Thermoleptolyngbya sichuanensis A183: one gene and its partner. The protein of the gene in region 1 binds, or shares a complex with, the protein of each later gene. Links are inferred from orthologs where the notes say so. Each region holds a gene or a part of one and is shown on either strand. Other genes may lie near its edges.

Region 1 (15,178 bases):
ACAGGGCTTGCATTGGGGACATGCATTGCAAAAGCCGACTGCGCCCAGTTTTGCTACAACACTGGGCGATGAACTAGGACACCAGCGAACCAGAAGGGGAGGTTCATAACCGATGAGCATCGAAGATAAGATCTCGCCTGCCTTTGACCCGCTGCTTGCCGAGCGAAAATCCAACGAAAAGATTGATGCAATCGTCATCTACGAATCTCCCAAGCTAGAAGACTTGCCGACGCTGGAGGAATTGCGAAGCAACAAAACGCGCCTGAGCTATCTCAAAGAGCGGGCCAAGCATCAGCAGGCAATCCAGGCGCAGTTGTTTGAGAGCTATCAGACGCAGGGAGCAAAGCATTTCCAGAGCCACGAAGAACCGGCGATCGCCCAGATTGGCTCTGGAGCCTTGCCGGTGGCAGCCGTCGAGGTAACCCGCAATTCCCTACCTATGCTGGCCCGCCATCCCAACGTGGTTGCCATATTGCCCAACCAGCGCGTTAGGCTGATCCAGCCGCAGGACGTGTCCTACGAGTTGCCCGATCGCCAAGAGCTAGAGCAGGGCGCAACCTGGGGTCTGCAATATCTGGAAATTCCCGAACTGTGGGAAACCACCAAGGGCGCGGGCGTGCGCGTGGCCGTGCTGGATACGGGCGTTTATGGCGAACACCCGGCGCTTCAGGATCGCGTGAAAGAGTTTGTGGTGATCGATCCACTCGGCCGCACGATTAAGACCTCGACCAGCTTCGACAGCGACCAGCACGGCACGCACGTCTGCGGCACGATCGCAGGGGGGCAAACGCCGCAGGGACTCGCCATTGGGGTTGCGCCAGAGGCCGACTTGGTGGTGGGCGGCGTGCTGAACGGCTCTGGCACAACGATCGCCCTGGTGCGCGGCCTCGTGTGGGCGGTGGAAAACGGAGCGCAGGTGATCAATATGTCCCTGGGGTTCAGTTACTACGACCCCCGATTTGGGCTGATTTTTGAGGAACTGATGCAGCAGTATGGGATTGCCTCGGTGGTGGCGATTGGCAACAGCAACCACGGCAATTCTTGTTCTCCAGGGAATGCCTACAGCGCCTTTGCGGTCGGCGCGGTGGGTCGCATGTCTCGCAACCGAGCCGATGTCGCCTTTTTCAGCAGCGGAGCCAGTCTGGTCTATCCCGACCCCAACCATCAACTGGTGACGAAGCCCGATATCGTTGCCCCTGGCTGCAATGTGTATTCTTGCATTCCGCCGGAGGGCGAATCGGAAGGGCACGAGTACGCCGTGATGGATGGTACTTCGATGGCTACGCCACACGTTTCTGGGGCGATCGCCCTGCTGATGGCCGCCAAGCCCGACGTACCCACGACCGCAATCCTAGAAGCCCTCTGCCAGACCGCCAAACATCCCGATGGCGACAAATATCGTCCCGACAATCGCTGGGGCTATGGGCTGATTCAGCCGCTAGAAGCGCTCGAAGCGCTGAATTCTTAGCAAATTTCTAGCCAAAACTTCAGTTCTTCAATTCTTCATAGGACTTTCATAGACTTACGCAGTTGGATAATTTCTCGCGGGCTGCGCCTGGGAGAAATTATCCAAAACCCAAAGAGCTTATCGCAAGTGCGTAAGTCCTGTCTTGATAGGACTTTCACAGGAGTTTCATAGACTTACGCAGTGGGAAGGTTAATTTGCTGGATGCGCTGCCTTGCGGAACCTTCTGTCTTGCGTCATACTGCGCTTGGCAGAGTTTTCTGAAGTTTCTGTCATTGCTTTGAGTTTTCGGATAGGCTGAAGGAACACACTTGGGTTGCAGATCATTGTCTCCGTTTCCAAGGTGAGCTTGAGGTTGGCTAAGCTATGGCAGACGCGCTGCGAGATACGGACGGCTGGTTGAGTCGCGATATAGGTTCTCTAAGTTCTCTGGAGTCTTCGCCTATGCAACAGGCAGAGACTGCAAGGGATTGCCATGCCGCTTATCGAGAGGGTCGGGAAAGCGCCAGTCATGGCACAGATCGTCAGGGCGATCGCGCTCAAGAGCGTTTTCAAGATCGCGTTCAAGATAGTTTGGCTAGAAAAAACGCGCCTGAAATCGAGCCTAGAATTGAGACTAAAGACACTAAACCTGTTAAGCCTGAAATTCGCGTTGCTTCACCCAAGCATCTGTCCAAAATCAGCCCGGAATTTGGCGCACGGCTGGAGCATCTGAAGCCTCAGCAGAAAATTCGGGCGGTGGTGATGCTGGAAACCGATCGCTCTGAGGGTGGAGGAGGGCCAGGTAGCCCGATGCCGCCTGCCCCAGCCCGCCGCCAAACGCCAGAGGAAAGACAAGCGGCGATCGCCCGCATACGCACCGCCGCCCAGCGCTCTCTGGAGGAAATTCGCCCCATTTTGGAAGCCTTTCACGCCAATTTGCTTGCGTCCTCTCCCGACGCGGTTGGCGCAGTTCCAGTCGAAATTGACGCGGCAGGCATTCCCGCACTGGCCCAATCCAATCGGGTTCGCACGATTTTGGAAGACCAGGAAATCCACACGATTGACGGTTCGCGAGTGCGGCGATCGCGTCCTTTGCCCTTCTCTCGCTGAGTCGGTTTATCTCTAAAATCAGGTCTTTCTTGGATTCTTCTCGTTTCGATCTGCCTGTGCGGTTGCAGTCTGCTGCATCCGTTGCACGAGGTAATTTGGAGGGTGCATCCCACTTTTGTACCCCTCACCCTAAATCTTTCTCTCAAAGCGGGAGAGGGACTTCCAGTCCGATTGCTTTTCTCCCAAAAAGGCAGAAAGGGCTGGGGGATGAAGGCAAACTTGCAGAATTGGGATGCGCCCAATTTGGAGTACCTATCTGCGCTCCAATTCGCGCCCCAGTCCGCGCCCTAATTCGCGCCCCAGTTCGCGCCCCAGTCCGCGCCCCAGTTTGTATCCGAAGTCCGCGCCAATCTTCACGCCAGCATTCCTGCGTGTGGTGGGCTTTCCTTGACCCAGCGACCATTCCCCGAAATGATGAGCTTGGGGCGGAGTGGATGCGCCTGTGCCAATTTTGGATTTTAGATTGGCGATTTTGGGCTGCCAGCTAGTTGCCCATCTAGTTGCCCAGCTAATTGCCCAGCTAATTGCCCAGCTAATTGCCTATCTAGCGGCTCAGCCAAGCGCATGTGACCTGCTCCTCAGCCCAAACCTCTGCCCCTTTACCCCCTGACCCTTTATACAGTTTTCGTTGGATTTTATGACTATTGCTCCGTTAACTCGACAAAAGCCCCGATACGTCGTCCTGCTATTTATGGTGGGCGTGCATTTGGGGGCGCTGCTGGCGCTGTTGCCAGGAATGTTTAACTGGGGGGCGATCGCCCTTCTCGTCTTTCTGCATTGGGTGACAGGCGGGTTGGGCATCACCCTGGGCTGGCATCGGCTCGTTAGCCACCGCAGCTTTCAGGTGCCCAAGTGGCTGGAATATCTGCTGGTGTTTTTTGGCACGCTGAGTATGCAGGGCGGCCCGCTGGAGTGGGTCGGGCTGCACCGTCACCACCACGTCCATTCCGATCAGGAGCGCGACCACCACGACTCTGGCCGCGGCTTTTGGTGGAGCCACATGGGCTGGATGTTTTACGATGTGCCCGCCATGGCCGAAACCGACCGCTACACCCGCGATATTTCTGGCGATCCGGTTTATCAATTTTTTCAGCGGCATTTCTTCTGGATTCAGGTGGCGTTTGGCGGGTTGCTATACCTGCTGGGGGGCTGGCCGTTTGTAATTTGGGGCGTGTTTGTGCGGCTGGTGGTGGTATATCACTGCACCTGGCTGGTGAACAGCGCCACCCACCGCTTTGGCTATCGCAGCTATGATTCGGGCGATCGCTCGACCAACTGCTGGTGGGTGGCCCTGCTGACCTACGGCGAAGGCTGGCACAATAACCACCACGCCTTCCAGTATTCCGCCCGCCACGGACTGGCCTGGTGGGAGCTTGACCTCACCTGGGCGACGATCGCCCTGCTGCAAAAGCTGGGACTTGCTACTCAGGTCAAGCTGCCCAGCGCCAAGGCTTAGCGTAAATCTGGCATGAATCTGGCGCGAATCTGGCGTGATTCTGGCGTGTATCTCTGGTGATTCCTCTACGGGGGCTCATCTAAGGCTTTGTTAACTTCCTGCACCAGACCAGACGCAGGGTTCTAAAATTTCGGGAATATCCCGGCGCGGAATTTTAAGCCGCCGCGAGTTCTGGATCACTCTCCGGATCAACCACGGTCTGGATCACCAACGGTCGCAGAAGGAGAACCTTCATGGGTGCAACACAGCTAGAGGAGGCGCTGCCCTATCGCTGGGCAGAGTCGTCAGCGGGGCGTGAGGCCTGTGCCAATGACCAGCGCTGGCTGGGGGGCATTGTGGCAAATGCGGCTCCTTTTTCGGACTGGTGGGCCAAGGCGCGAATCGTGCAGCTTGCCTACGAGCCGATGTATGACGCAGATCCCGCAGTGTATCAGGGAAAGGCCGACCCCAGGGCGATCGCCGATGCGCTCCATAACGAACTCAAAACCCATGCCCAAGCCTTTGACTGGGCCCAGTGTCAGGAGCGCTATCCCGGCTTTTGTCGGCTTGTAGACGAAGAGTACGTCATCAAAACGCTGAACCACTGGAAGCGCCGCGAGTTTACCAAAGCCATTGGGCGAAACTTTGAGGTGTATCGCTATCTGGGGCAGGAGGGCAAGCAGGGCGAATGCGGCGAGTGGTGTACCCAGAATACGTTTCTGGTGGTCAGCACGGCATCGGTGTCGCTGGCGGTCGAGCGATCGCTCCCCAACCCCAAGCTGTTTCGCCCGCTGTTTAATGTCGATGAGCTGGCGGAAATCATTCACCAGCGAAACATCCGCGCCCTGACCCTGCGGACGCACGGCTACGCCAACCCGGCGGGTGGCTTCTACAAGTTTCTTTCAGACGAAGCCAACTACCTCTTTGCCAAACCCAAACCCGGCGGGGAACCCACCGACACGCTGGGCGAAGAGCATCTCTACATCGGCTATCACTGGCCCAGCGAACAGCCCGTGTTTAACCGGGGGCTGATCCGGGACTCTATGAGCAATCTGGAAATTTTAATGAAATTTCTGGGGAGCCTGCTGCTGCTCAGCTTTATTCCCAGCGTGGTGCTGATTGGCCTCACGGAACTGGCAGAGAAGATTGACCTTGTACGGGATGTGGGGCCGCAGTGGCATCTGGCGATCGCCGCTGGGGTCTTTTTCCTGTGGCTGTCGCTGCTGATGCTGTTGCGGTCGGTGGTCTATCAGCGCGATCGCTACCGGGCGATTCACTATGGCGCACCGGATCTCGCGGAATTTTTCTGGCGGCTGGATAAATCGCTGAAGCGGCTCATGCTTCAAGACATGGGGCTGCCGGAGCGCGACGAGCGGGTTCAACTGGCCCTCAAGCGCAGCCGCAAGCTGGTGAACCTGATTGGCCACAGCATGGGCGGGCTGGTGCTGGTGAACGTGCTGCGGGTGTTGTCGGATCGCTTTGGCAAAGATGACCAGGAATCCAATGACGATGGACTGGGCGACTGCCTCAAGCTGGGCAAGCTGATTCTGGCCTCGCCCGATATTCCCCTGGAGCTGCTGCGGGAAGGGCGAAACAACTACGTCCGCTCTGCCATTCGCCGCTGCGAGCAGATTTACCTAATGTCGAGCGATCGCGACATTGTGTTGCGCTATCTCTCCACCCTGGGCAACTGGTTTAGCGAACCCAGCGTGGAAATGTCAGGTCTGCGCCTGGGAAACGTGTTTTTGCCGCCCAACCCAGAGAAAGAAATCCAAAAAACGCCCCGCCGCAAGCGCCGCCGAGAGCAGCTTAAGATTTTGCTGATTCGCGGCGCAATTTTGACTCGTCAGGCGGTGCGTCCCACGTCTGCCTATGACCTGTTTGAAAATTTCAGCTACCTGGACTGCTCCAAGATGAAGGGCGTGAACGCGGTTGCCCTGGAGCTCAACCCATTCACCGCGATTCCCATCGATGCGATTAACACGTTCTTCTATCTAACAGGGCGCATCGACGTGCATGGCGGCTACTTTTTCACCTATACGCCCACGTTCAAGCTGCTGCCTTTTTTGATGCAAGTCACTGCGCCCAGCGAAGAAGATGTCCGCCACGAACTGGATCGCTTTGATGAGCGCGACACGATTCGGTTTCTCTATCGCGCCATTCCCACACCGGGCAGCGTGGACATCGACACAAGCGTCGTCGAGTCGGACGAACAGAGCGACATCGCGATAGGATCATCAGAAGCGCCCTAACTTCTGGTTTTTGCCACTGCGTCCCTCATGCTTGAGTCGTTGAGTCGATTACCCCGCATTTTTACGATTGGGCTGATTTTCCCCGTCGTGTTTCTCAACGCTTGGCTGCTGCTGCTGTTTGCCCAGTGGCTCCAGCCGCTAATCAGCACCCTGATTGCCGCAACGCTCGTTTCTTTCTTGCTGGACTATCCCATCCGCTTTTTGCAGCAGCGCGGTGTGCGGCGCAGCATTGCCGTCGGAGTCGTGTTTCTGCTGTTCCTGATTGTGCTGAGCGTGCTGCTGGTGTTTATCGTGCCGCTGATTTTGCGCCAGTCGAACGAGTTGCTCACCCGCCTGCCAGAATGGCTGAAGTCTGGCCAGCAGCAGTTGAAATCGCTGGAAGCCTGGGCCATTGAGCAACAGATTCCGGTAGACCTAAGTACGACGCTGAATCAGCAGATCGAGCGGCTGACGGGCGTGCTGCGATCGCTCACCACGCAGGTCATCAGTCTGGTCTTTAGCGCCATTGGCAGCATTGTGAATATCTTCCTGACGGTGGTGTTCACGATTTTCCTGGTGCTGCGGGGCGAACAGCTTTGGGCGGGAATTTTGGGCTGGCTGCCGTCGCCCTGGGGCGATCGCATTCGGCAGTCGCTACCGCAAAACTTTGAGCGCTTCATTGTGGGACAGGCGACGCTAGCCACCATCATGGGTCTGTCGCAAACGGCGGCAATGCTGATTTTGCGAATTCCCCTGGCAGAGCTATTTGGCCTGGGCATCGGTGCGGCCAGCCTGATTCCCTTTGGCGGCAGCACGACGCTGGTGATCGTCAGTTCCCTGCTGGCGCTGCAAAACTTTTGGCTGGGTGTAAAAGTGCTGATCGTCGGCGCGGTGATTATCCAGATTTGCGAAAACCTGATCGGCCCGCGCATTGTGGGCGAGTTGACGGGGCTAAACCCTGTGTGGATGCTGATTTCGCTGGATATCGGGCTGAAGGTGGGCGGTGTGCTGGGGCTGCTGGTGGCAGTGCCGATTGCAGGCTTCATCAAGGCAACGGTGGACACGGTTCGCACCAATCGGGGCAACCTGCTGGAGGCGCTGCTGGCTAGCTCGGCTGCCTCAGAAAATCAGCCCGTAGATGTGGCGCAATAGCTAGCGCAAAAGTTGACGCAGTTAGCACAATTAGCGAAATAGCCAGTGCAACAATTCAACCAACAATTCAACAATTAACGCAATGGCTGCCTCGCGCAATCGTTGCAGATTAGAGGATTACGGCTCCGAAACCCCGTGCGAGAAGGATTGGGGATGGGGCAAATCCTCGAAGCCACCTGCCTCGGCCAGGGTGTAGAGCGGGCGGCCGCGCACGTCTTCGTAGATGCGCCCGATATATTCGCCGAGAATGCCAATGCAAATCAACTGCACTGCGCCCAGAAAAAAGACAGCGATCGCAATCGTAGCAAAGCCCGTTAGCCGTGAGTTGGGTTCAAACAAGCGCCAGTAGACCACCAGCCCCATCATCAGCAGGGCGATCGCCGCCGCCGCCATGCCCATATAGGTCGAAAGCCGCAGGGGAATAATCGAAAACGACACCAGCCCGTTGATCGCCAGCGCCAGCGACTTGCGAAAGGTATACTTCACCTCGCCCGCAAACCGGGGGTCGCGGTCAAACAGCACCGCTGTCTGCCGAAAGCCCACCCAGGCGCGGAGTCCGCGAATGTAGCGGTTGCGCTCTGGCATCCGATTCAGCAAATTCACCACTGCGCGATCCATCAGGCAAAAGTCGCCCGTGTCCGTGGGAATGTCCACATCCGCCAGCTTCCGCAAAATGCGATAAAAGCCGTAGGCCAGCCCGCGCTTAAGCAGACCTTCCTGTTTGCGGCGAGTCCGCTGGGCGTAGACCACCTGATAGCCTTCCTGCCACCGTTCCACCAGTTGCAAAATTAGCTCCGGCGGATCTTGCAAGTCGGCATCCATCGTCACCACTGCTTTGCCCCGTGCAAAGTGCAGCCCCGCCGTCACTGCTGTCTGATGCCCAAAGTTTCGCGCAAAGCTGAGGTAGCGCACGCGGGGGTCTTGCTGGTGCAGGTCGCGCAGCATGGATAGCGTGCGATCGCCGCTGCCGTCATCAATCAAAATTAGCTCTGCGTCTCCATCCAGCGACTCCATAACCCGGCTGACGCGGCGATATAGCTCTGGAATATTCGCCTCTTCGTTGTACACAGGCACCACGATGGAATATTTGGGGAAATCGCTGCATCGAGAACCTCCGGATTGTGACGACCTCGACTGTCCGATCATGGGCGTGACGTGGGTGTGAGGTGGGTGTGAATAGAGTGGCGAATCGGGTTGCGAATGGGTCTACGAACCACTTTGGAATCTAGATCTCACTTTCAACTGACAAAGTGAAGAGACGACTCTCAAGCAATTGTGATAAGGCTTTTGTGAGTCGGCTTTGAACGGGCGCATCCCAGGGCTGCAAGTTTGCCCTCATCCCCCAGCCCCTTCTCCCAGAGCAGGAGAAGGAGAGCCGGATTGGAAGTCCCTCTCCCGCTTTGAGAGAGGGCTGTAGGGTGAGGGTTACAAAAGTGGGATACCCCCGCTTTGAACCAGGTTTGGTCGTTTATTTGGATATTGTTTATTTGGATATTGTTTATTTGGACATTGTTTATCTAGACATTGTTTATCTGGACATTAAAATTGAACCTTAAACTGATTACACTTGAGGACTAGCGACGACCCGTGAGGCGATCGCGCAATTGCTTAATCTTGTCGCGCATTTTAGCAGCCTCTTCAAACTCTAGCTTCTTCGCGGCTTCCTTCATTTCGGCTTCCAGCTTCACGATCAGGTCGGGAATATTTTCCAGGGGCAGATCCTCCGATTGGTCGATCATTTCCTCCAGTTCGTGGGCGCTGACTCGGCGCGACACTTCCAGAAATTGCAGAATCGCATTGTTTTGGCGACGAACGATCGGCTGCGGCGTAATGCCGTGTTTCTCGTTGTATTCCATCTGGATCTGGCGGCGGCGCTCGGTTTCCTCGATGGCTCGGGCCATGCTGTCGGTGAGGTTGTCGGCGTAGAGAATGGCCTGTCCCCGGACGTGCCGCGCTGCCCGGCCAATGGTCTGAATGAGCGATCGCTCTGCCCGCAAAAACCCTTCCTTATCTGCGTCCAAAATCGCCACCAGCGACACTTCTGGCAAGTCTAATCCCTCCCGCAGCAGGTTCACGCCAACTAGCACATCGAACGCCCCCTGACGCAAATCTTGCAGGATCTCGATCCGCTCGATGGAATTGATCTCGGAATGCAAATAGCGCACCCGAATACCACGCTCTTGCAAATATTCAGTCAGGTCTTCGGCCATGCGTTTGGTCAGCGTGGTGACCAGCGTGCACTCGCCTTTTTCCACGCGATCGCGCACCTCGCCCAGCAGGTCATCGATCTGCCCATCCGTCGGCCGCACAAAAATTTCTGGATCAAGCACCCCCGTCGGGCGAATTACCTGCTCCACCACCCGCCCGGTTCCGCGAAGGTAAACACTCGATGCGTCTTTGCCTTCGCCCGTTGTTTCAAATACGCCATCCGACACCTGCAACTCCCAGTCGCCCGGTGTGGCTGATACGAAAATGCACTGATTCACTTTTTGCCAGAATTCTTCGTCCTTAAGGGGGCGGTTGTCGGCAGCGCTGGGCAGACGAAACCCATGTTCGATCAGGACGGTTTTGCGAGCGCGATCGCCGTTATACATGCCCTTCAACTGCGGCAGCGTAACGTGCGATTCGTCAATCACCAGCAGCCAGTCCTTGGGGAAATAGTCCAGCAAACACTCCGGCGGCGACCCGGCCGGGCGACCTGCCAAGTGTCGCGCATAGTTTTCCACGCCGTTGCAATAGCCCACTTCCCGCAGCATTTCCAAGTCGTAGCGGGTGCGCTGCTCTAGCCGCTGGGCTTCCAATAACTTATTTTCGCTTTCCAATTCCGCCAGCCGCTCCTTGAGTTCATCCTGAATGGCAATGCAGGCCGCCTCCAGCCGATCCTCCGGCGTGACAAAGTGTTTGGCAGGGTAAATGTTCACCGATTCCATGCTTTGCAGCGTCGCACCCGTAATCGGATCGATATAGCGAATGGCATCGATTTCGTCCCCAAAAAACTCAATCCGAATGATTCGATCTTCATAGGCCGGGCCAATCTCCAGGACATCGCCTTTGACCCGGAATCGGCCCCGCCCCACGTCCAGGTCATTGCGCTCATATTGCACGGTGGAGAGATCGCGCAAGATCTGCCGCTGATCCGTCTCCATGCCCACGGCAAAGCGAACCGATGCGTTCAAATACTCTGCCGGAATTCCCAGTCCGTAAATGCAGCTAATGGAGGCCACTACGATCACGTCTTTGCGCTCAAACAGCGATCGCGTTGCAGAATGGCGCAGCATGTCGATTTCTTCGTTAATCGACGCGGTTTTGGCAATGTAAGTATCCGTCACCGGAATATAGGCTTCCGGCTGGTAATAATCGTAATAGCTAATGAAATATTCCACTGCGTTGTCAGGGAAAAACTCCCGCAGCTCATTGCACAACTGCGCCGCCAGCGTTTTGTTGTGGGCCAGCACCAGCGTCGGCTTGCCCACGTTCTGAATCACACGAGCGATGCTGTGGGTTTTGCCCGTGCCCGTTGCACCCAGCAGGGTTTGGTAGCGGTGTCCCTGCTGCACGTAGTCGGTGAGTTGAGCGATCGCCCTTGGTTGGTCGCCCTTTGGCTCAAACGGTGCCTGAATGTTGAACGATGACATACCCGTTGTTAAATTGCTGAGAACAAGCAGCCCTCTTACATCATGCCGGATTTGACCCTTTTCGGGGTTAGATGGGAACAATATATCTGGGCGATCGCTGAGAATAATTACCCATCCAGGGGGCCCTAAAATCCCACCCTCTGGGTTATATTAAAAAGAATTACAGAAACGCAAGCATGAATTGACAAAAGTGCAGGTTTCCCCATTTACTTTGTTAACCTTAGTTGCGAGTGTGAGGACAGTTCGGTGACGTTTCAGCCTTCTTTGACCACAACCGCAGGCGATTCCCAAATTGCCGAATTCTTTCAGCAGTCTGCTGGCGAATGGCGCTCTGAGCGGCGCTACTACACCCTGCCCGACGGCGAAACCAAGGAAATGGTCAGCCAGATTCAAGTCCGCTTTTTGTCCCAGGGCTGCGACGAACTGCGCCACCTCGCCCGCCTGCACAAACTGGAAGATGACACCTGCCTCACCTGCGGCACGGAGGTCGTCTGGAATAGTGCCGAGGCGCTATCAGGACGCACCCAGTCCAGAGGCTCTACCCTCTTCGGCGCAATGGGAAGTCTACTGTACCGCGATCGCGGCTTTGCCACCACCAAGCCTGTCACCGCGCTCTACTACTTCACCAACCCCCAAACCCTCTGCCTCCGCACCGAATACAAAGGCTCCTCCTTCGAGGAGGAAATCAAGCTCATCGGGCAACTCTACCGCACCCGCCAGACCATCATTACCCGCGAAGGCGAACAGCAGATGATTGGGCAATATCTGGAAAAGCGAATTGTTTAGAGACTGGGAATAGGGGCAGCTTTGAAGCAACCCTGGCCTATCTAGCTGCCAAGTTCACGCAGAATTGCACGTAGAGAACTAGCCGCTATATGGCTCAATACCCTGCTTATTCGAGAGAGGCTTCGAGCTGAGCAATAAGCGATGGCAAATTGTAGGTCACTGTATTCCAAACAATATTAAAGTTGACATCGAAGTAGGCATGAACGACGCGATTTCTCATGCCTATAATTTCACTCCAGGGAATATCTTGAAACTCTTCCCGACGCTCTGGAGATACGTTTGCTGCGGCTTCGCCAACAATTTCAATCAGCCGAACGATTGCCAGTGTTAGCACTTCGTTTGACTCCAAATCAGCTTGAGTTTTACCCTGTGTAAATTCGCAGGCTTTTCTGGAATAGTCCAGCATATGTTGCAGGCGAGTTGTATCGTCAATTTTGGTCATGTTCGCGCATATTGAGTAACAGCTTCATCAATTACTTCTTGCCGAAAATAACGGCTGAGTTCCTGAGGTGTTCTGAGATCCGCTTTTCTACCAATCATGGTAGATAGCTCATTTTCGATACGAACGATTTCAAAATATCCAATGCGAGCTTCTGGCAAAAATTCCACTAGGAAATCGACATCGCTGCGATCTGGATCAAAGTCGTCGCGCAGGATGGAGCCAAATAGCGAGAGTTTACGAATGCGGTGCTTCTGGCAAAAATCTGCAAGCTTGGCGCGATCGAGCTTGATGTACGTCAGGTTTGCTGCAAGGGCTGGAGCAATACGATCCGGCAACAAAGGAGAAGATGTCATAGGGCGAGATCTGGTGACAGTGGGGAGCGTGGAGAAATCGTCTGGGTTTTGGACTTACTTCTCATTTTCGCTGAGTCTTGCGCTTTGATGATGGCACCTCCGGCTTGCAATGGCTGCTAATCCTGAACCCCAGACTTGAAGTAATTTAGAGCGAATTAAAGCGAAAGCTTCTCAGTTGCGTTTCTTAACTCTGCCCTCCAACTCCGCTAGCGCCTGAGCTATCGTTGGGAAGAAACACTTCCTGGGAGTCGGAGCGATGGGACGGCTGTGGTGGATTGGGCTGTTTTTGGCGGGGCTGATCTTGGCGCTGGGTCATGTGCCAGGGCTGGGCAGTCGGGGCGAGTATGAGTCGATTGTGCTGGACTTTCGGGATGACCTGACGGCGGCAGAAGTGGAGCAGCAGCTAGGGGCGATCGCCCAACAGTTCAGCATCACACCCCAACTCAACAGCGCCTTTTCTCAGGCTGAGCAGGTTTACATTTTGCCAGGAGATCAGCGAACCCTGCGATCGCTCCGCCGCTCTGACCTGCGCCGCTATACAGAATCCATCGACCCCAACTATATCTATCGCACACTGGACGTGCCCAACGACCCCGACTATCCCAAACAGTGGAATCTCCAGACCCTTCAGATGGAATCTGCCTGGAACGAGAGCAAGGGCGCGGGCACGACCATTGCCGTCATCGACACGGGCATTGCGCCTGTGCCCGATTTGCAGCAGACCAAGTTTGTCCCCGGCTACGACTTTGTAAACGACCGGGAAGAGGCGATCGACGACAACGGCCACGGCACCCACGTCGCCGGGACAATCGCCCAATCCACGAACAACAATCTCGGCGTAGCGGGCATTGCCTACGAAGCCAGCCTGATGCCGCTGAAGGTGCTGGGCGCGGAGGGCGGCGGCACGGTGACGGACATTGCTGAGGCGATTCGCTTTGCTGCCGACCACGGGGCGGACGTAATTAACCTCAGCCTGGGTGGGGGTGGCGACGCGGGCGTGATGCGGGATGCCATCGACTATGCCCACGGCAAAGGCGTGGTGATTGTGGCAGCGGCAGGCAACGCCAACACCAACGCTGCCGGATTTCCCGCCCGCTATGGCAACGTGATTGCCGTGTCGGCCGTGGATGCCACGGGAGCCAAAGCGCCCTATTCCAACTTCGGCGCGGGCGTGGACATTGCCGCACCGGGCGGCGCGTTTGAGGGCGAAAACGACGCAGGCGGCATTTTGCAGCAAACTATCGATCCGGAGACGGGCGAACCCGTGTTTCGTGCCTTCCAGGGCACCAGCATGGCCGCGCCCCACGTTGCCGCCGTTGCTGCGCTGGTGAAATCCGTAGGCATTACGGAACCGGAGGCGATCGCCCAAATCCTCAAATCCTCCGCTCGCCAGGTTACGGAAGACCCGCTCAACCACTTCGGCGCAGGCCGGCTGGATGCCAACGCTGCTGTACGGTTAGCCCAGCAGGAAAATCTGGACGTGAAAGACTTCCTGCGCTGGCTGCACGACAATGGCTATCTCAACCTGCGCTTCTGGTTTGATGGCGGCGCGGTGGCGCTGTTGCCCAAGCTGGGCATGGTGCTGGGGTCATACCTGCTGGCGTGGCTGCTGCGGCGCTATGTGCCCGTGCTGAGCCTGTCGCTGGGGCTGGGCCTAGTCGCAGGCAGCAGCGGCTTTTTCCCGTTCCGGGGTTTCTATATTTACGACCTGCCGCAATATCCCTTCCGACTTTTGGGTAGCTCGATTCCTGAACTGGGCGGCGCAATATCCGGCAGCGCAGCACTGAACCCGCTCTTCGCCAGCGTGCTGATTCCGTTTGGGCTAGTGGCGCTGCTGCTGGGCCATGCCTGGGGCAAGTGGGTGGCCATCGGCGCAACGCTGGGTGTGGCGGCCTGTTTGGGCATTAGCGCGGTGGTCGATCCGCAGGTGATGGGATTGGGCGCAGGGGCGATCGCCCGTGGATACTTGGCGTTAAACGCGCTGCTCTGTGTGGGTCTGGCAACTCTGGCGGCCAAGGCGGCTGCCCGCGCCTAGTTCCCCACCTCCCTCTTTAGAATCCCTCTAGCGACTTACGCAGGGGGACGATTTCTCGCGGATGCAGCCCGTGAGAAATCGTCCAAAATCCAGAAAGCTTATTGCCAGCGTGTAAGTCCTGTCCCTCTTTGGAAAGGGATGGCAGCGACTGCCGACTGTTAATTTTCTTTCCTCAGATAGACCCTGCCAGGGTAGGCATCTGCGATGCTATAAACACTCGAAGTCAATCTGTCGATTGACTGGGTTTGCACTACGGATTTACACGGATTTACATAGGTTTACACGAACTTACAAGGGTTCTATGGCTGGGATCAATCAGTTCAAAACGCTGGCGCTGCTGGCCTTGCTCAGCGGCTTGATTGTGCTGGCGGGCTATTTGCTGGTGCGCGATGAAACGGGTCTGTATTACGGGCTGGCATTTGCAGCGCTGAGCAGCTTCGGCTCCTGGTACTATTCCGACCAGGCAGCACTGGCGGCGTTTCAGGCCAAGCCCACGCCGCGAGAAGAGGCTCCAGCGCTGTACGACCGCATTGAAAAACTGTGCGATCGCGC
Region 2 (15,278 bases), 2.6 Mb from region 1 along the record:
TCTCTGTCTTCCACGGCGGTCGTGCTGAAGTGCTTGATGGAGCGCAACGAAACCGAAACCCTGCATGGGCGCGTCATGCTGGGTATTTTGGTGGTGCAGGATTTGGCCTTGGGGTTGATGCTGGCAGTGCTGCCTGCGCTGGAGGCTCCATCGGGCGAAATTGGCGCGGCGGTGGGCGTGGCGCTGCTGAAGACCGCGATGATTGCGGGCGGGGCGATCGCCGCTGGGATCTGGCTAATTCCACCGCTGCTGCGCCTGCTAGCCCGCACCGAAAGCCGCGAACTGTTTCTGCTGGGCGTGGTGGCGCTGTGTTTGGGCATTGCCCTACTGACGGAGTATCTGGGGCTGTCGATTGAGATGGGCGCGTTCATCGCGGGTCTGATGATCTCTGAGGTGGAATACGCCGACCAGACCCTCACCTACGTAGAGCCGATTCGAGATATCTTCGCCACGCTGTTTTTTGCAGCCGTGGGCATGTTGATCGATCCCCGCTTCATTTGGGAGAATCTGGAGCTAATTTTGGGGCTGGTGGCGCTGGTCTTTGTTGGCAAGTTTTTAATTATTGCGCCCCTGGTTCGCGCCTTTCGCTATCCGCTGAAGACAGCGCTGATCACCGGCCTGGGGCTGGCGCAGATTGGCGAATTTTCCTTCGTGCTGGCAAGCAAAGGGCAGGTGCTGGGTCTGGTGTCGCGCCGGGTGTATCTGCTGATTTTGGGCACGACCGCGGTCACGCTGGTGTTTACGCCGTTTGTGCTGCGGCTGGTGCCCAAAGTGTTTGCCTGGGCAGAGTCGGTTCCGGCGCTTCGCAACTGGCTGGAGGGCGGCGAAGGCCCCCAGGAGATTTCCGAGGCGCTGCCGCAAAAAGATCACGTCGTGGTCTGTGGCTATGGGCGGGTGGGTCGCACCATCGTCCGCCTGCTGCGGGAGAACAACTACCCCGTGGTGGTGATTGACCAGTCGGAGCAGCGGATTCAGAAACTGCGAGAGGAGCAGATTCCCTATGTCTATGGCAATGCGGCCAGTGTGCATGTAATGACGGCGGCGGGCGTAGAGCAGGCGCGGGGGATGGCGATCGCCCTGCCGGATGCCATGAGTACACGCCTTTGCCTGAAGCGAGCGCTCGAACTAGCGCCCGATTTAGACGTGGTGGTTCGCGCCGCGCAGGACAAAGACATTGAACTGCTGTATCAGCTTGGGGCGCGAGAAGTCGTGCAGCCAGAGTTTGAGGCCAGCCTGGAGCTTTCGGCGCACCTGCTCATTGGCACAGGGCGATCCACGACCGAGGTGCTTCAGGAAGTAACCGAAATTCGCAATAGCCACTATCGAGAACTGCGCCCCCAGCAGGATTCCAAAGACGTATCTCGCGATCTCCAGGCCGCCACACAGGACATGAACAGCAGGTGGTATGCCCTGCCTGACCAGTCTCCGCTGACGGGTATGACGCTCGAAGAGGCAGACCTGCGGCGGATTGCAGGCGTGAGCCTGATGGCGATTCAGCGGCGAGAGGGCGATCGCATCGACTATCCCGACGCGCAAACCGTTCTGCAATCGGGCGATCGCCTGCTGCTGGTGGGCGATGCGTCAGAAATTGCCACCTTCAAGGATCTGGCCACCGGGGAAGTGCCCGTGCCCGCCAAAGACCTCTCCTGCCAGTGGGTTGCCGTACCCGATGCCAGTCCGCTAGCGGGGCAGACCCTGGGCGACCTGGATTTGACGCAGACCTACGCTGTGCAAGTGCAGGCGGTGCGCCGAGAGGGACAGTTCATCCGCTTTCCCGACGGCTCCATTGAAATTCAGGCGGGCGATCGCCTGTTGCTCTGCGGCACGCTCTATCACCTCAACCACGCCTACCAGTGGATCACTGCCGCCTCGCCCATCTTGCCTGCGCTGTCTCCGCCCACGCTCAGTGTCCCGGTGATGGATACCGTCCCACGGGGCGATCGCGAGGCTTCTTAAATCAAGCGCAGTTGCAGTTCAACGCGGTTGAACCCTAGCTGGCCCGTGAGCTAACCTGCGGCCCCGCCCAGAGATGCGTCTTGATCAGCCCAAAGGTCAGAGGCTGATCTTCCGTGGCGACGTGCGTTCGTCCCCGCAGATCGACCGTGCAGTAGTGAACTTCGGGATCGCCCAAATTGCAGCAGCGAAACAGCGCTCGATCAGGATATTGCTGACTCCAGCCCAGCAACACTGCATTGGTATAGTTCACAAAGCTGGGCGCAAGCGTGTAGACATTGCCCGAAAACTGCTCCCACACCACGGCATAGTCCGATGCATGGCTGGCAGCAAAGCGCGATTCAAACTCTCGACACAGGAGGCGATCGCCCGTTTCTGACCAGGCAATTGGAATGGCGATCGCAATACTGCCCGCCAGATCCGACTCACCCTGCTCAGCAAAAGGATTATTCGACAGGGGCGAAGTCGGCGATACGGTTCGCAGCTCGCGGGTCTGCAAATTTTCCACAAACAGGGCGCTGCTGACCCGGCTGCGGCTGATATCCGTGCCGACCTGCATTTGCAATCGGCTATAGGCGATGTACTGACCATCTGGCGACAGCAGCGCCGACGTGCGATAGGTGTGTAGACTGGCGGCTGGCGCTTCGGTTTGGGTCGTCAGCACCCAGTTCCAGGGGACGGGAAAGGGGCTGTCGATCGGGTCAAGCTGGACAGGCGGTTGGTTCATGGTGGGCAAGCAACTCAAAAACGGTGTTTTCAAAAAGGCAATTCAAAAAGGCAATTCCTTAAAAAAGGAGCAAACTGCTGAATCACAATTCAATAGAGAAGTCCGGATGATTGCCTGTTTTAACCCAGCGCCGCAAGCACTTGTTAGCACAAGTGTCAGCATGGGGCTGCAATCAAATCGCTGCTTGAACCTGATCCAAATCCAGTCCCAGCATCAACGATTTGTCCAGTTGGATTAAACAAATTGGGTTAATAAAAAGTACAAGAATGCCGGGTTCAAACCCATACAGGTTCAACCCACTTGGAGCAAAAGCTCAGGTGTACTCAGGCTTTAGGGTTTGTTAGACCTAACACGATTGAATGATTTCTGGCAGGCACAGCCTGTGAGCAATCCGTGAGCAATCTTTCAAACCTTAAGCACTAATTTCAAGCGCGTGAATCCTCTCTATTAGTCTGTTAGATTTTCGGCAAAAACCTTTGTCAGACTTTAAGCAACTGAAAGGAAGCAGCAGGGTGACAGGCGGTAAGGACGAATAGCCTCTGAACCTAAAGCTTCTAAGACCTGAGGATCAAAGGCAACAGATCAAATCGAAGGCAATAGATTCAGAGGTAACGGAGAAAATGAAGACCGTCTGCGAGTGTGCTACTGAGCAAATTCCACACACCATATCTTAGGTATAGCAACTCTTAGCAAGATTGATGAATGTCGCGTCGAACTTTGTAACAACTCAAAGTAATGCTCAAAGTAACAGCTCAAAGGCTGGTTGCCTGACACAAGTCCCGAAAGCCCAGAAAATTCGTTGTCTTGGGATCGAAGCCCATAGCTCCTGAGTTGGAGCCGGAGGGCTTGGTCAGAGGAGCTTTTGGGCCAGCGTCCCCTACGAGAAATCAGGGGTTTCCAGAGATGTGTCAGGCAGTCAGGCTCAAAGGCAAAGCTTGGAGTCACAGAGTCAGAATCGCGATTTTCGGAATGGAATTTTTAGAGAGATGCAGGGAGATTTTCTTGAGTGGGGCTTGTTCCGCTCCCGAATTCTTCCACTATGATTGGAACAACGCCGCGCTTGGATCGCCTGTACTTGAGTTATGACCGCTGCACCCCGTCCTCCTGCCAGAAGCCGTCGCCCTCCTGTGCCTACTCAAACGGCCCGTCGTCCAATTTCCAGGCGGTTTGACGCAGCATCGGCCCATAGCGGTGGCAAGCTTGCCCCATTTCCCCAGCAGGGAGAACTGGCTCCGCTGCCTCCGCGTCCTGTCCGAAAATCGCCGCCAGTGGAGTTGATTGCGTCACCCCGATCTGGGGCAACACTCCAGCCTGCTTCCCTCAATCCGCCGCCGAGGCTTCAACGAACTGCGCGGCGGCTGGCTCGATCGGCGCAGCGGCAGGGCGATCGCCCAGTGGTTCAGTCCATTCCGGTGGCTCGAAAACCGCGCTGGCTCAATCAGCTGTTGCGGACGCAGCGGGCCTCGACAGTGATTACCACAGGGCTGGTGACGCTGAGTTTCGCAATGTACGGCTGGACGGTCTATATCCAGCATCTCTGGCGCGGCGAATTTGACCGGATGCAAGCGCTAGAACGACAAGAACGCCAGCTAACGGCAGCCAGCGAAACCCTGCGGCAGCATCTCGCAAACCAGGCTGAGCGCCCCGACTCTGGGCTGATCTTGCCCACGCCCGAAAGCGCGATTTTCCTGCCTGCACCGTCGCCCGCTCCTGCCCAAAGCCCAGTCCAAAGTCCAGCCTCGGAGCCTGCTGCACCCCTGCCCGCAGAAGTGCCAATGGCCTATTAGCCGATATGAGCCAAGGCGACTTGGGTTGGCGCGGGATCGCTGGACAGACTCAGGCTGATGCAATCTGGCTTCCCGTCCCAACAGGGCATTTTCATTTTCAGTGTTTTGTCAGTATTTTTTGGCTCAGTATTTTTTGGCATTGTCATGACCCAATCGGTTCCCCCACCCTCTGGTCTTCGACGATCCCAGCGTGCGGCTGGTAAGCGTTCTTCTAGTCCTGCAAGTAAACCTGCAAAGACGACGGGACGACCAGCTACCAATCCGCCCCGTCGTTCTCCTGCCGTCTCTGTCCGCCGCCTGCTGCGACAGTGGGGGCGATCGCTGAACGCAGCCTGGCAGGTTCTCCATGATCTGGGCGAGGGGCGATTCCCACAGGGATCGCTTCGCAAATCTCCCGGACAAGGGGCAACTCGGTCTGCTGCCCAGCGGACGGCCCGTTCAGTCGTATCGCCTCAGCGGCCGTTGCGGCGTGCATCGCTGGCGGGCCCATCTCTGGCAGGCGCATCTCTGGGGGGTGCATCTCTGGGGGGTGCGTCCCAGGGGCGATCGCCCCGTCAGAGAACACCTGGTCCAGCAAGTCCGGGCCGTTCTGCTCGATTCCCCCAACCCCGTGTGAACCCGTCGGGATCGCGCCCCCAGCGGGGGAAACGGCAGACAGCCCCTCGATCGGCGGTTCGCCCAGCGTCGAAGTCTGTGCGTCTGCATCGGGTCGATCCCGCCAGCCATCCCTCAGCGGCGCGGATGCTATTGGTGTGGGGCGTGTTGACCCTTGGCGCAATCGGGCTGACGGCCAATCTGTTTCGCTTGCAGGTGCTTCAGGCAGATGTCTTGTCCAGCCGCGCCCAAGCTCAGCAGACGGTGAGGTTGCAGCCGATTTTGCCGCGCCGCCCAATTGTCGATCATCAGGGTACGTCGCTGGCGGTGGATCGGCTGGTTTACATGCTCTACGCCCATCCCAAGCTGTTCAAAAAGTCCAAGGATGAGGTGGCCGAGGCGATCGCCCCCATCCTCAACCAGTCCTCGGTAGATTTGGCTAATCTGTTCGACGAGCAGGACAGCGGCATCGAGGTTACCTTCGGACTCTCGGAAGATGCCGCCGACCGGATTCGGGCCCTGCGGCTGGACGGGCTAGAACTGCTTCCCCGACAGCAGCGCTTCTACCCGCAGCAAGACCTACTGGCGGAGGTAGTGGGCTATGTCAATCTAGATCGAGAAGCGCAGGCGGGTGTGGAGTATACCCAGCGGGCGGCCCTGGAGCGGTCGAACCAAGTGGCTCGCTTTTTGCGCCGCGGACAGGATCTCGTTAAGCCTGGCGAAATTCCCAACTATATGCTGAAACAGGACGACCTGCGGCTAAAAATCACGGTTGATCGACGGCTCCAGCAAGCTGCTCGCAAAGCGCTTAAACAAAAAATGGCTGAGTTTAGCGCAAAGCGGGGCGCGGTGCTAGTGATGGAGGTACAGACGGGGGCGCTGCGAGTGATGGCAATAGAGCCATCCTTTGACCCCAACCAGTACTACACCTACCCGATGGATCAGCTCCGCAACTGGCTGCTGACCGATCCCTACGAGCCGGGTTCAACCTTCAAGCCAATCAACGTGGCGATCGCCCTAGAAGCCGGCACCGTCCGCCCCAACGACAGCTTCTATGACGAAGGGCGAATCTACATCGGCCCTTGGCCGATTCAGAACAGCGACGGCGCGGCGCGGGGTTCCCAAACCGTCGGGGAAATCGTCGCCCACTCTAGCAACGTCGGCATGGTGCGAATCATGCAAACGCTGAAGCCAGAGATTTATTACGACTGGCTGGCAAAGATCGAACTGGCCAAGCCCACGGGGATCGATCTGCCGTTTGAAACAGCCGGCCAGGTGAAAAAACGGGATCAGTTCCTAGGCGATCCGGTGGAGGTGGCAGTGACTGCTTTTGGGCAAGGCTTTAGCCTGACCCCGGTGCAACTGCTGCGGCTGCAAGGGGCGATCGCCAACGGCGGTTTCCTGGTCACGCCCCACGTCGTCGAAGGCCTCTTTGACAGCAGCGGCAAGCTCCACTGGCAGCCCCAATACGCGCCGCCCAAGCAGGTTTTCTCGCGTGAAACGGCGCAGGCCGTGCTGGGCATGATGGAAAAGGCCGTCGAAGAAGGCACAGGCACGCCCGCCCAAATTCCTGGCTATCGCATTGCTGGCAAAACGGGGACGGCTCAAAAAGCCAGCGCCACGGGCGGCTACGACAACGTTGCCCGAATCACCAGCTTCGTCAGCCTGTTTCCGGTTGAGGCTCCCCGCTATGCGGTGCTGGTGGTCATCGATGAACCCCAGGGCGACAATGCCTACGGCTCCACCGTTGCCGCGCCCATCGCCCGCGACGTGATGGAAGCGCTGATCCGCATTGACCTGATTTCTCCCAGCAAGGCTCCGGATACGACGGTCGTGGAGCAGTAGCGCAATGTGGAGCAGTAGCGCAATAATGAGTGGCGCAAATGTGAGTGGCGCAAATGGCGCGTCCATTCCCCTTCACGGCTGAGACACGGGATAAAAGCTATACCCAAACTGGGACTGACTGGGGACGATTTCCACGAGCTGCATGGCCTGGTTGCGATCGCCCGATGGTAGGAACCGCACCACACCCGTCGCCCCTTCAATGGTATCAGCGTTGGAGCGCAGAGATTCCGCAATGGCAGCGCGATTGGTTTTGCCAATAGAAATGGCCCTTATAAGGGCGATCGCCGCATCGTAGGCCATAGCGGTGCGCCAGTTCACGTCACCCCCCCAATATTGCCGCGAGGAGCGCACAAAGGGCGCATTGGGGTCTGCCAGCAAGATCCACGGCACGGCGACCACCATGCCCACCGCCGACTCGCCGCCGACCTGCAACACGCGGGGATTGTAAAGGCTATCGCCCCCCAAAATCGGCAGCCGCCGTCGATTAATCGCCACAACTTGCAGCGCCGGGTCGAGCGTGGCTGTGTTGGCCGCCAGCACCAGCACCTCTGCACCCTGCTGGGCAGCTTGGTCAAACGAAGCCACCGAATCGAACCCCGCAGCCGACAGGTCAAATTCGCCCACAACCTGCCCCCCATCGCTAAAGACAGCCGTCGTAAATTCATTTTTGAGGGAGGTGCTGTAGGCGCTTTGGGAATTGTAGAAAACCGCAGCCCGCTGAACCCGCAGCCGCTCTAGCATATGCCGAGACAGGGCCGCAGCAGTAAAGCGATCGCTCGGCACGGTGCGAAAGATGTACTGCCCTGCGCCCGAAAGCTGAACCGACGTGCTGGTGGGCGAGATCATGACCAGTCGACCGGCTTCATAAACCGGGGCAGCCGCCAGCGTGGCATCGCTGCCAAAGTGCCCAATCACGCCCAGCACCGAGCGATCTTTGACCAGCGCATCCGCCACCTGCGGAGTCACATCGGGGCTATTGTCGTCGTTGACAATCATCACCTTGACGGGCACGCCGTCGATGCCGCCTGCACGATTCACCTCATCCTGAGCCTGGGCCACGCCCCGCAAGATTTCCAAAGCCGAATTTGCGGAGGTGGCAGTTGGGACGGCCACAGCAATAGTGTAGGAATTTTGATCCCCAATGCGGGCATTGTTTAGATAGATCAGCGCCTCCGGGTCGTTGCGGTTTGCCTGGAGGGAGGCCTCCAAGTTGGCGATCGCCCCCTGATAGTCTCGATTGGCCAGGGCTTGCACGGCCGCCTGCTTCTGAGAGGAGGCTCCTTCGGGAAACAGCAGTTGCGCCCCGGTGCTGAGGCGATCGCTAATACGCCCTGCCCCGCCGCCCTGCCCTGGACTGCTTGTGGAGGGAGAACCGCCCTGCCCGATGCCCACGCCACCAAAACCCAGATTTCTGCCAAACCACCAAATGCCGCCTGCTAGCAGCAACAGCGTCACCAGCAGCGACAAAATCAGAGGAAGCGTTTCATTTTTCTGAGACATAGGCGTTTGGGTAGGGCACTCAGCCGCAAGATAACCGCGTAAAATCCGTTCTTTTATCCGTTCTTTTATCAGTTCATACTTATCAGATTACGAGACCTATGACGAATTGGCGGCCGATTCTGCCGATTCTACGGAAGCAGGCAGCATGGGTAGAGAATGTTGCCCAACGCCCATCGTCGCCTACCTCCATTCTTCCCAAAAGCGCTACGGATAAAATCGCTGCAAGCCTTCCAGACGCTTTGGCTGGTAATCTAAAAATTGCTTGTAACCGTTGTAAGCCCTAATAAAAAGACCGACCCAAGCGGCTTCCAGACGCTTTGGCTGGTAATCTAAAATCGCCAATCTAAAATTCAGAATTGACATTAGTTTGAGATTACTTGACGTTCTCTCTGGCTCGTAGGATTATGCGAGACATCCCAGGCTCCGCGCTTCGCTGACTCCCCTCGGCTAGGCAGTGTCTTAAAACTTTCTAGGTCGTTGATTGCCTTGAGTCGATCCCCCTAAATCCCCCTTATTAAGGGGGACCTCCGGAGTGTTTCGGCTCGGTTCCCCCCTTTTTTAAGGGGGCTAAGGGGGGATCAAAAGGCTTTAAAACACGAACACGCCCTAGACGCGGCCAAGAATTCGCCAAAGACAAACATCATGGCTAAACACATGACCCGGTTTCGCAAGATTCGCCAGACGGTTCAATTTGGCGCAACGACGCTGCTGGCACTGGCGCTGGTCAATGGCCTAAGCGTAGACGGGACAGGCGGGCTAAGCGGGCGAGAGTTTCTAACGGGCAATCCCCTGCGGCAGGGCTTTGCTCGACGCGCTGAGGCGGCTTCGGGTGGTCGCTATCGCGGCGGCACATTCAACCGTCCGTCGGGCGGCGGATCGGCTGGGGGCGGCTATTCCGGCGGGGGGTATTCGGGCGGCGGCTACTCTGGCGGTGGCTATTCCGGGGGCTATGGCGGTGGCTACACCTCGCCTGACTATTTCCCCGTACCGGGGCGCTACTATCCGCCGCCCGGCCCCATTTATATTCCGTCCAATCGGCCACCCGTGATCGTTGCCCCCGGCGGCGGCTATGTCACGCCCGTTGGCGGCGGGGGCGGGGGTGGGCTGTTTCTGCTGTTTTTCCTGCTGCCTGCGGGGCTGATGATTTTTTCCACCGTGATGTCGGCCATGCAGCGCACGGGGCGATCGCGCATTCCGGCGGCTCGTCCGGGGCGCGGCGAACTGGAGAACGACATTGTGACGGTGACGCTGCTCCAAGTGGCGCTGTTGTCCCAGGCGCGATATATCCAGGAACGGCTGAACCAGTTAGTGGCAGGCATCAATACCGACACGAAGGCAGGGCTGTCGGAGGCGCTGCGAGAAACGGTGCTGGTGCTGCTGCGATCGCCCGAAAACTGGACCCACGCCCGCGCCCTATCCAAGACCGTTTCCAGCCGCGAGGAAGCTGCCCGCCTGTTTGAACAATGGTCTATCGAAGAGCGAGGCAAATTCACCTCCGAAACCCTGGTGAACGTGGGCGGCAAAATTCGCCGACAGCCGCTTGACCTCAACCCCAACGATGACCCCGCCGCCTACATCGTGGTGACGCTGATTGTCGGCACAGAAGACGACCGCCCCCTATTTGGCCCCATCCACACGGTCGAGGAACTGAAGCTTGCCCTGCGCCGCCTGGGGGCCATTCCGCCCGAATACCTCGCCATCTACGAACTGCTGTGGACTCCCCAAGACCCCACCGACAGCCTCAGCCGCGAGGAACTGCTGACGGGCTATGCCGATATGGTGCAGGTTTAGGGTCTAGCAGGTCGAGGGATTCGGTAATCAGATAAAGGGATTAAATCACTCGCTGCAAGGTTGTGATCTTCGGGTCAATGATCTTCTGCCCCTGCCCCGGAAACTTGATAGCAAGGCAGATTTTGTTGCCTGCGCCGAAGATGTGAGTCACCTGGCCCGCGCCGTAGGCTTTGTGAACGACGCGATCGCCCACTTTCCAATCATCCGCGTGGGTGTTGAGCAAGCTTTCCTGGGCCCGCTTCGCCTTCACCTCGCGGATGGGGGTTGCCAGTTTCTTGGGCAATGCGCCCACCGCGCTGGTTAGCAGCAGTTCTTTGGGCAGTTCTGCCAAAAACAGCGATGGTGCGGCGGGTTCCCGCGTGCCATATAGTCGCCGCTCACGGGCATAGCTGATGAACAAACGCTCCTTGGCGCGGGTAATGCCGACGTAGCAGAGGCGGCGCTCTTCCTCCAGCGAGGCGGGGTCTTCCATCGAGCGGAAGTTGGGAAACAGGCCCTGCTCTACGCCAACGAGGAACACCACGGGAAACTCCAGTCCTTTGGACGAATGCAGCGTCATCAGCGACACCTGGCGCTGGTCTTCCTTCGTATTGTCCAGGTCAGAGGCGAGGGACGCATTGGCCAGAAACATCAGTAGCGTCGCGCCTTCGTTCTCTTCCTCAAATTGCAGCACCGCGTTATAGAGTTCCTGCACGTTTTGCAGGCGATCGTCCGCTTCGTTCGTGCCTTGCGCCTTCAGGTCTGCTACATAGCCCGAATCCTCTAGCACCCCCTGCACGATTTCCGCGGGCGGCGTGTCTTCCAGCTTCGCTTGCCAGGTCTGGATAGTGTTGGTAAAGCCGCTGACCGCCTTGGCAGAGCGCCCCGCCAGCGTGCTGACTAGGGTTTCATCGGTCAATACCTCCCAGAGCGTGCGATCGAGGTCGCGGGCAGCAGACTCCAGCCGATCGATCGTGGTCTTGCCGATGCCGCGCCGGGGCGTGTTGATAACGCGCTTGAGGCTCACGGTGTCTTGCGGATTGGCGATCGCCCTCAAATACCCCAGCACATCCTTAATTTCCTTGCGGTCATAGAACCGCAGCCCGCCGACGATGTTGTAGGGAATGCCGTAGCGCCCTAAAAATTCCTCAAACGCCCGCGACTGCGCGTTCGTGCGATAGAGAATTGCAAAACTGCCCCAGTGCAACTCCGGGTTATTTTGCTCCAGTTGGCGGATCTGGTCGATCACGAATCGCGCCTCATCGGTTTCGTCTTCCGCCCGAAACAGAAAGATTGACTCGCCCGCGCCCCGCGTCGCCCGCAGCACCTTGTCGATCCGCTCGGTGTTGTTTTCAATTAGCTCATTAGCCGCTTCCAGAATGTTCGCCGTCGAGCGATAGTTTTCCTCCAGCTTTACCATCGTCCGCGTGTCGTCATCCGGCAGCCCATCGCCAAAATCGTCCTGAAACTCCAGCAAAATCCGAAAATCCGCTGCTCTAAAGGAATAAATCGACTGGTCCGCATCGCCCACAACAAATACAGAGCGGTATTCCCAGTCTTTGAAATTTTCCGTCTCTTCGCCGTTCGTCACCAATAGTCGAATCAGGTCATACTGCGTGCGGTTTGTATCCTGATACTCATCCACCAGGATGTGTCTGAAGCGTTTGTGCCAGTATGCCAAAACCTGTTCATTTTGGCGGAATAGCTGGACGGGGATCAGGATCAAATCGTCGAAGTCAAGCGCGTTATTTGCGGCGAGTGCTTTTTGATATTCAGCATACACATTGGCGATCGTCCGGCCGCGAAAGTTGGGCTGTTCCCGTTCCAAATCAGCGGGCGACCAGCCCTGGTTTTTGGCATTGCTAATGGCGTAACGGACCGAGCGCGGATCAAATTTCTTGTCATCTAGATTGAGCTGATTGATGACAATATCCTTCACCAATGCCTGCGCGTCGGATTCGTCAAAGATGGAAAAATTGCGGTTCCAGGAATAGCCACCAGGATGCCGAAACTTTTCAATGTCAAATCGCAAAATGCGGGAACAGAGCGCGTGAAACGTACCGATCCACAGGTCTTTGGTAATCGTTTTATAAACAAAAGACTTCAGCCGCGTTTGCTCATGTTCGGGCAGTGCCTCCAGGGGTTTACCGTGCTTGCTCTGGGCCTCGCGCTCGGCAAACAGCTTTTCAATCCGCTCCTTCATTTCGCGGGCGGCTTTGTTGGTAAACGTCACCGCCAGAATATTTTCGGGGTCTACCCGATGGGTCAGCACCAAGTTGGCGATGCGGTAGGTCAGCGCCCGCGTTTTGCCAGAGCCAGCGCCCGCCACCACCAGCAGCGGTCCACAGTAATGCTCGACGGCACGGCGCTGGGACGGATTGAGGTGGGCGAGGAAGTCGGCGGTTTTGGGCATGGGGTGAGGGAGGGGGAACAGGGAGCGCGGAATGCTGGAGGTGAGGGAATGTCGGGATGGAGCAGGGGTTAAATCCAAGACCCCAATGTCTTTCACCCGTCGATCTGACGCATTTTCTGAGGTATTTAATGATTAACCATTCTGACCCGATTCGTGAAACTTCCGCGAAACTTCATTGTAGAAACTTCAGGGGCAGAAGCTTCAGGTTTGGGTGCGGGCGATCGCCCCTAGCGCCAACTCCCCCAATGGCGCGACAAGTGAAGCTGCCGCAAGCCCCAATAAGACTTCCCTGATCGCCCAAAATTCAGAATCGCAAATCCAAAATTGCAAATCCAAAATCCAAAATCAATACCAGCCAAACGCCCCATCACCCCGCCAAGTCCAGCGCATGTTTCTCCAACTCGGCCATCGACACATACTCCAGCGCCGAAGCATGAGTCGCAGCTAGCACGACCGGCGGCGCAACGCCAGCATCCAGCGCTTCTTTCCAGCGGGAAGCACAGAGACACCAGCGATCGCCCGGTTTGAGGCCAGGAAACCCGTAGGCAGGCATGGGCGTACACAGGTCATTGCCTTGGGCTTTGGTGTAGTCGAGGAATTCCTGAGTCACCTCAGCGCACACGACATGGGCCCCAAAATCGCCCGCCCCCGTGCTGCAACAACCATCCCGATAGAAACCCGTCATCGGCGAAATCGAGCAAACCTCCAGCTTGCTGCCCAGTACATTTCTTGCGTCTGCCATGAATTCCTCTCGCGTTAAACTCTGCGCTAAATCCGCTAAATTCAAAGACTGCAAACGGCAACAGCGACACCGCTACCCTTTTGTAGCCTACGGGTTGTAGAAACTAGCGTCAATCAGGCAACACAAGCGGAGCAGACTGCGAGAGTTGCGCCATGCAGGGGGCAGCAGTCCTAAAGGCGTATTAGAAGACGGAACACCGGAACCCAATCCGACAAACTAACGCTTTGACAGAGCCACCAGCGACAGGAACTCGTAGCCGATTTGTGCGCCGAGGTGGGCTGTCACCTGGGAATGATCCATCGCAGGCAGCACTTCTACCACGTCGCCGCCGACCCAGGTGAGTCCCGTGCAGGCTCGCAGATAGCCGAGTCCCTGAAAGCTCGTGGGCCCGCCGACTTCGGGGGTGCCCGTGCCGGGGGCAAAGGCAGGGTCAAAGAAGTCCACATCGAAGGAGAGAAACGCCTTGCGATCGCCCACTTTTTCCCGCACCAGCGCCCCGATTTCCTCCGGCGTGTGGTGCATCAGTTGCGTGGTGGTCAGCACGGTGAACCCGGCGTGGCGCGGCGTATCCAGATCGTCGGAATCGTAGAGCGGGCCGCGCATTCCCAGTTGCACCGAGGCTTCGGGAAGGATTAGCCCTTCCTCCACAGCGCGGCGAAACGGCGTGCCGTGGGTGTACTTATGTCCAAAGTAGCTGTCCCAATAGTCGCCGTGTGCGTCGAAATGCACCAGCGCCAGCGGCCCATGAGCCGCAGCCAGCGCCCGCAGTTCCCCCAGCGCCACGCTATGGTCGCCGCCAATGCTGAGCGTCACCACGCCCGCTTCGGCCAGAGGTTGGATCGTGCGGGCGATCGCCCCCAAGCTGTCCTCAATAAACCCCGGCACCACGGGCGCATCACCGTAGTCCACACAGGACAGTGTTTCAAATACCATCACGTCTAGCTCAGGGTTGTAGGGCCGCAGCAGCGCCGACGCACCGCGCACCGCCTCTGGTCCAAACCGCGCCCCCACCTTGAACGTCGCTCCCGTATCAAACGGCAGCCCGACAATGGCCACATCTACATCCGCCGGATCTTGCACGTAGGGCAGTCGGGCAAAGGTGCGAACCCCCGAAAAACGCGGCGATTCGAGCGAGTTGGCAGGCTGATAGCGGGGCGGTTTGAGAGAAGGCATGAGAAAAACAGCAGGTAGAAGACAGACGGCCAGAGCGAAAGCATCCGGAGAATGCACTGAATCATGCACTCGCAAGGCAATGGCAAGGCACTGACAAGGCAATTCGGGCGATCGCCCCTATAGCCTGCTTCTATTCTGATACAGGTCGGATCTGATACAGGCCGGGTATTAAAGGTTGCTGGCGTATTTGGAGGGCTGAAGTGAGCGATCCTCAACCCCCTGCCATCTCCTAGCGCCGCGAGGTATCTCTTGGCAAGTCAATCCGGTCGATGGGCGTAATAGGACGAATCAGGTCAGACCGCTGCACCGTTTGCGCTGAATCCTGTCGAGCGGCAAGCTGAACCGGACGGGCGATCGCCGCTCCTTGCAAACTGATGAAAACCGCAGCAGCGTAGGTGAGCCAGACACCAAACCGCACACCAAGCTGCACACCGAGCCGCACACCAGAGTCACGTTTCATGGGTCAGATTCCTCTCAAAAATAAATGCACCAAAAAAAAGCGCCAGAAAAAATGCGCCAGAAAAAATGCGCCAGAAAAAATGCGCTAAAAAGATCGGCTCTCAATGCACCCAGATGTAATACAATTCACCACAAAAGCACTACAGCCCGTGCCTTCTCAGCCTATCGATTCCCCCCAACAGGCACACTTCCCCCATCGGGTACTTTTTAGGGCGGCTACATAGGGGCGATGATTGCAGCCACTCCTTGCAAACGCAAATCGCAAACGCAAATTGCAAACGCAAATTGCAAACACGAGTTGCAGAATACAAAACA

What was found.
Region 2: the proteins of uvrB (region 1) and pcrA are in contact, whole or in part, in a crystal structure (PDB 7EGT), measured with the Thermus thermophilus proteins. The link is inferred for Thermoleptolyngbya sichuanensis A183 from one-to-one orthologs. Residues at the interface, in WP_096411307.1 of Thermus thermophilus: Glu23, Leu25, Arg26, Asp27, Gly28, Glu29, Arg30, Phe31, Arg55, Glu326, Asp327, Phe328, Glu379, Ser382, Gln383, His398, Gly400, Arg401; in WP_096412145.1 of Thermus thermophilus: His654, Arg656, Phe657, Gln666, Asp668, Glu669, Lys680, Arg681, Leu682, Ser683, Lys685, Tyr686, Ala687.

What each region holds. Positions count from the first base shown.
Region 1 is NZ_CP053661.1:4,252,790-4,267,967, reverse strand. The notes cover bases 8,481-11,406. They hold uvrB (excinuclease ABC subunit UvrB), read right to left. Parts: upstream 11,011-11,406; coding sequence 8,950-11,010; downstream 8,481-8,949. Other genes in these bases: HPC62_RS17740 (phycobiliprotein lyase), read left to right, coding at 11,257-11,406; HPC62_RS17750 (glycosyltransferase family 2 protein), read right to left, coding at 8,481-8,521. In the rest of the region: HPC62_RS17780 (hypothetical protein), read left to right, coding at 1-77; HPC62_RS17775 (S8 family serine peptidase), read left to right, coding at 113-1,468; HPC62_RS17770 (hypothetical protein), read left to right, coding at 1,910-2,557; HPC62_RS17765 (acyl-CoA desaturase), read left to right, coding at 3,195-4,013; HPC62_RS17760 (alpha/beta hydrolase), read left to right, coding at 4,247-6,244; HPC62_RS17755 (AI-2E family transporter), read left to right, coding at 6,284-7,375; more of HPC62_RS17750, read right to left, coding at 7,493-8,480; more of HPC62_RS17740, read left to right, coding at 11,407-11,796; HPC62_RS17735 (HepT-like ribonuclease domain-containing protein), read right to left, coding at 11,903-12,238; HPC62_RS17730 (nucleotidyltransferase family protein), read right to left, coding at 12,235-12,591; HPC62_RS17725 (S8 family peptidase), read left to right, coding at 12,848-14,626; HPC62_RS17720 (M48 family metalloprotease), read left to right, coding at 14,928-15,178. UniProt on the Escherichia coli protein: The UvrABC repair system catalyzes the recognition and processing of DNA lesions. A damage recognition complex composed of 2 UvrA and 2 UvrB subunits scans DNA for abnormalities.
Region 2 is NZ_CP053661.1:1,645,378-1,660,655, reverse strand. The notes cover bases 9,914-12,939. They hold pcrA (DNA helicase PcrA), read right to left. Parts: upstream 12,590-12,939; coding sequence 10,238-12,589; downstream 9,914-10,237. Other genes in these bases: HPC62_RS06965 (DUF1517 domain-containing protein), read left to right, coding at 9,914-10,197. Outside these bases: HPC62_RS07000 (cation:proton antiporter), read left to right, coding at 1-1,956; HPC62_RS06995 (hypothetical protein), read right to left, coding at 1,991-2,680; HPC62_RS06990 (hypothetical protein), read left to right, coding at 2,679-2,918; HPC62_RS06985 (hypothetical protein), read left to right, coding at 3,763-4,467; HPC62_RS06980 (peptidoglycan D,D-transpeptidase FtsI family protein), read left to right, coding at 4,612-6,906; HPC62_RS06975 (ABC transporter substrate-binding protein), read right to left, coding at 6,979-8,406; HPC62_RS06970 (hypothetical protein), read right to left, coding at 8,611-8,769; more of HPC62_RS06965, read left to right, coding at 9,049-9,913; HPC62_RS06955 (DUF2237 family protein), read right to left, coding at 12,957-13,331; speB (agmatinase), read right to left, coding at 13,548-14,504; HPC62_RS06945 (hypothetical protein), read right to left, coding at 14,734-14,964. UniProt on the Escherichia coli protein: A helicase with DNA-dependent ATPase activity. Unwinds DNA duplexes with 3'-5' polarity. Translocates on single-stranded DNA with 3'-5' polarity. Initiates unwinding more efficiently from a nicked substrate than double-stranded DNA.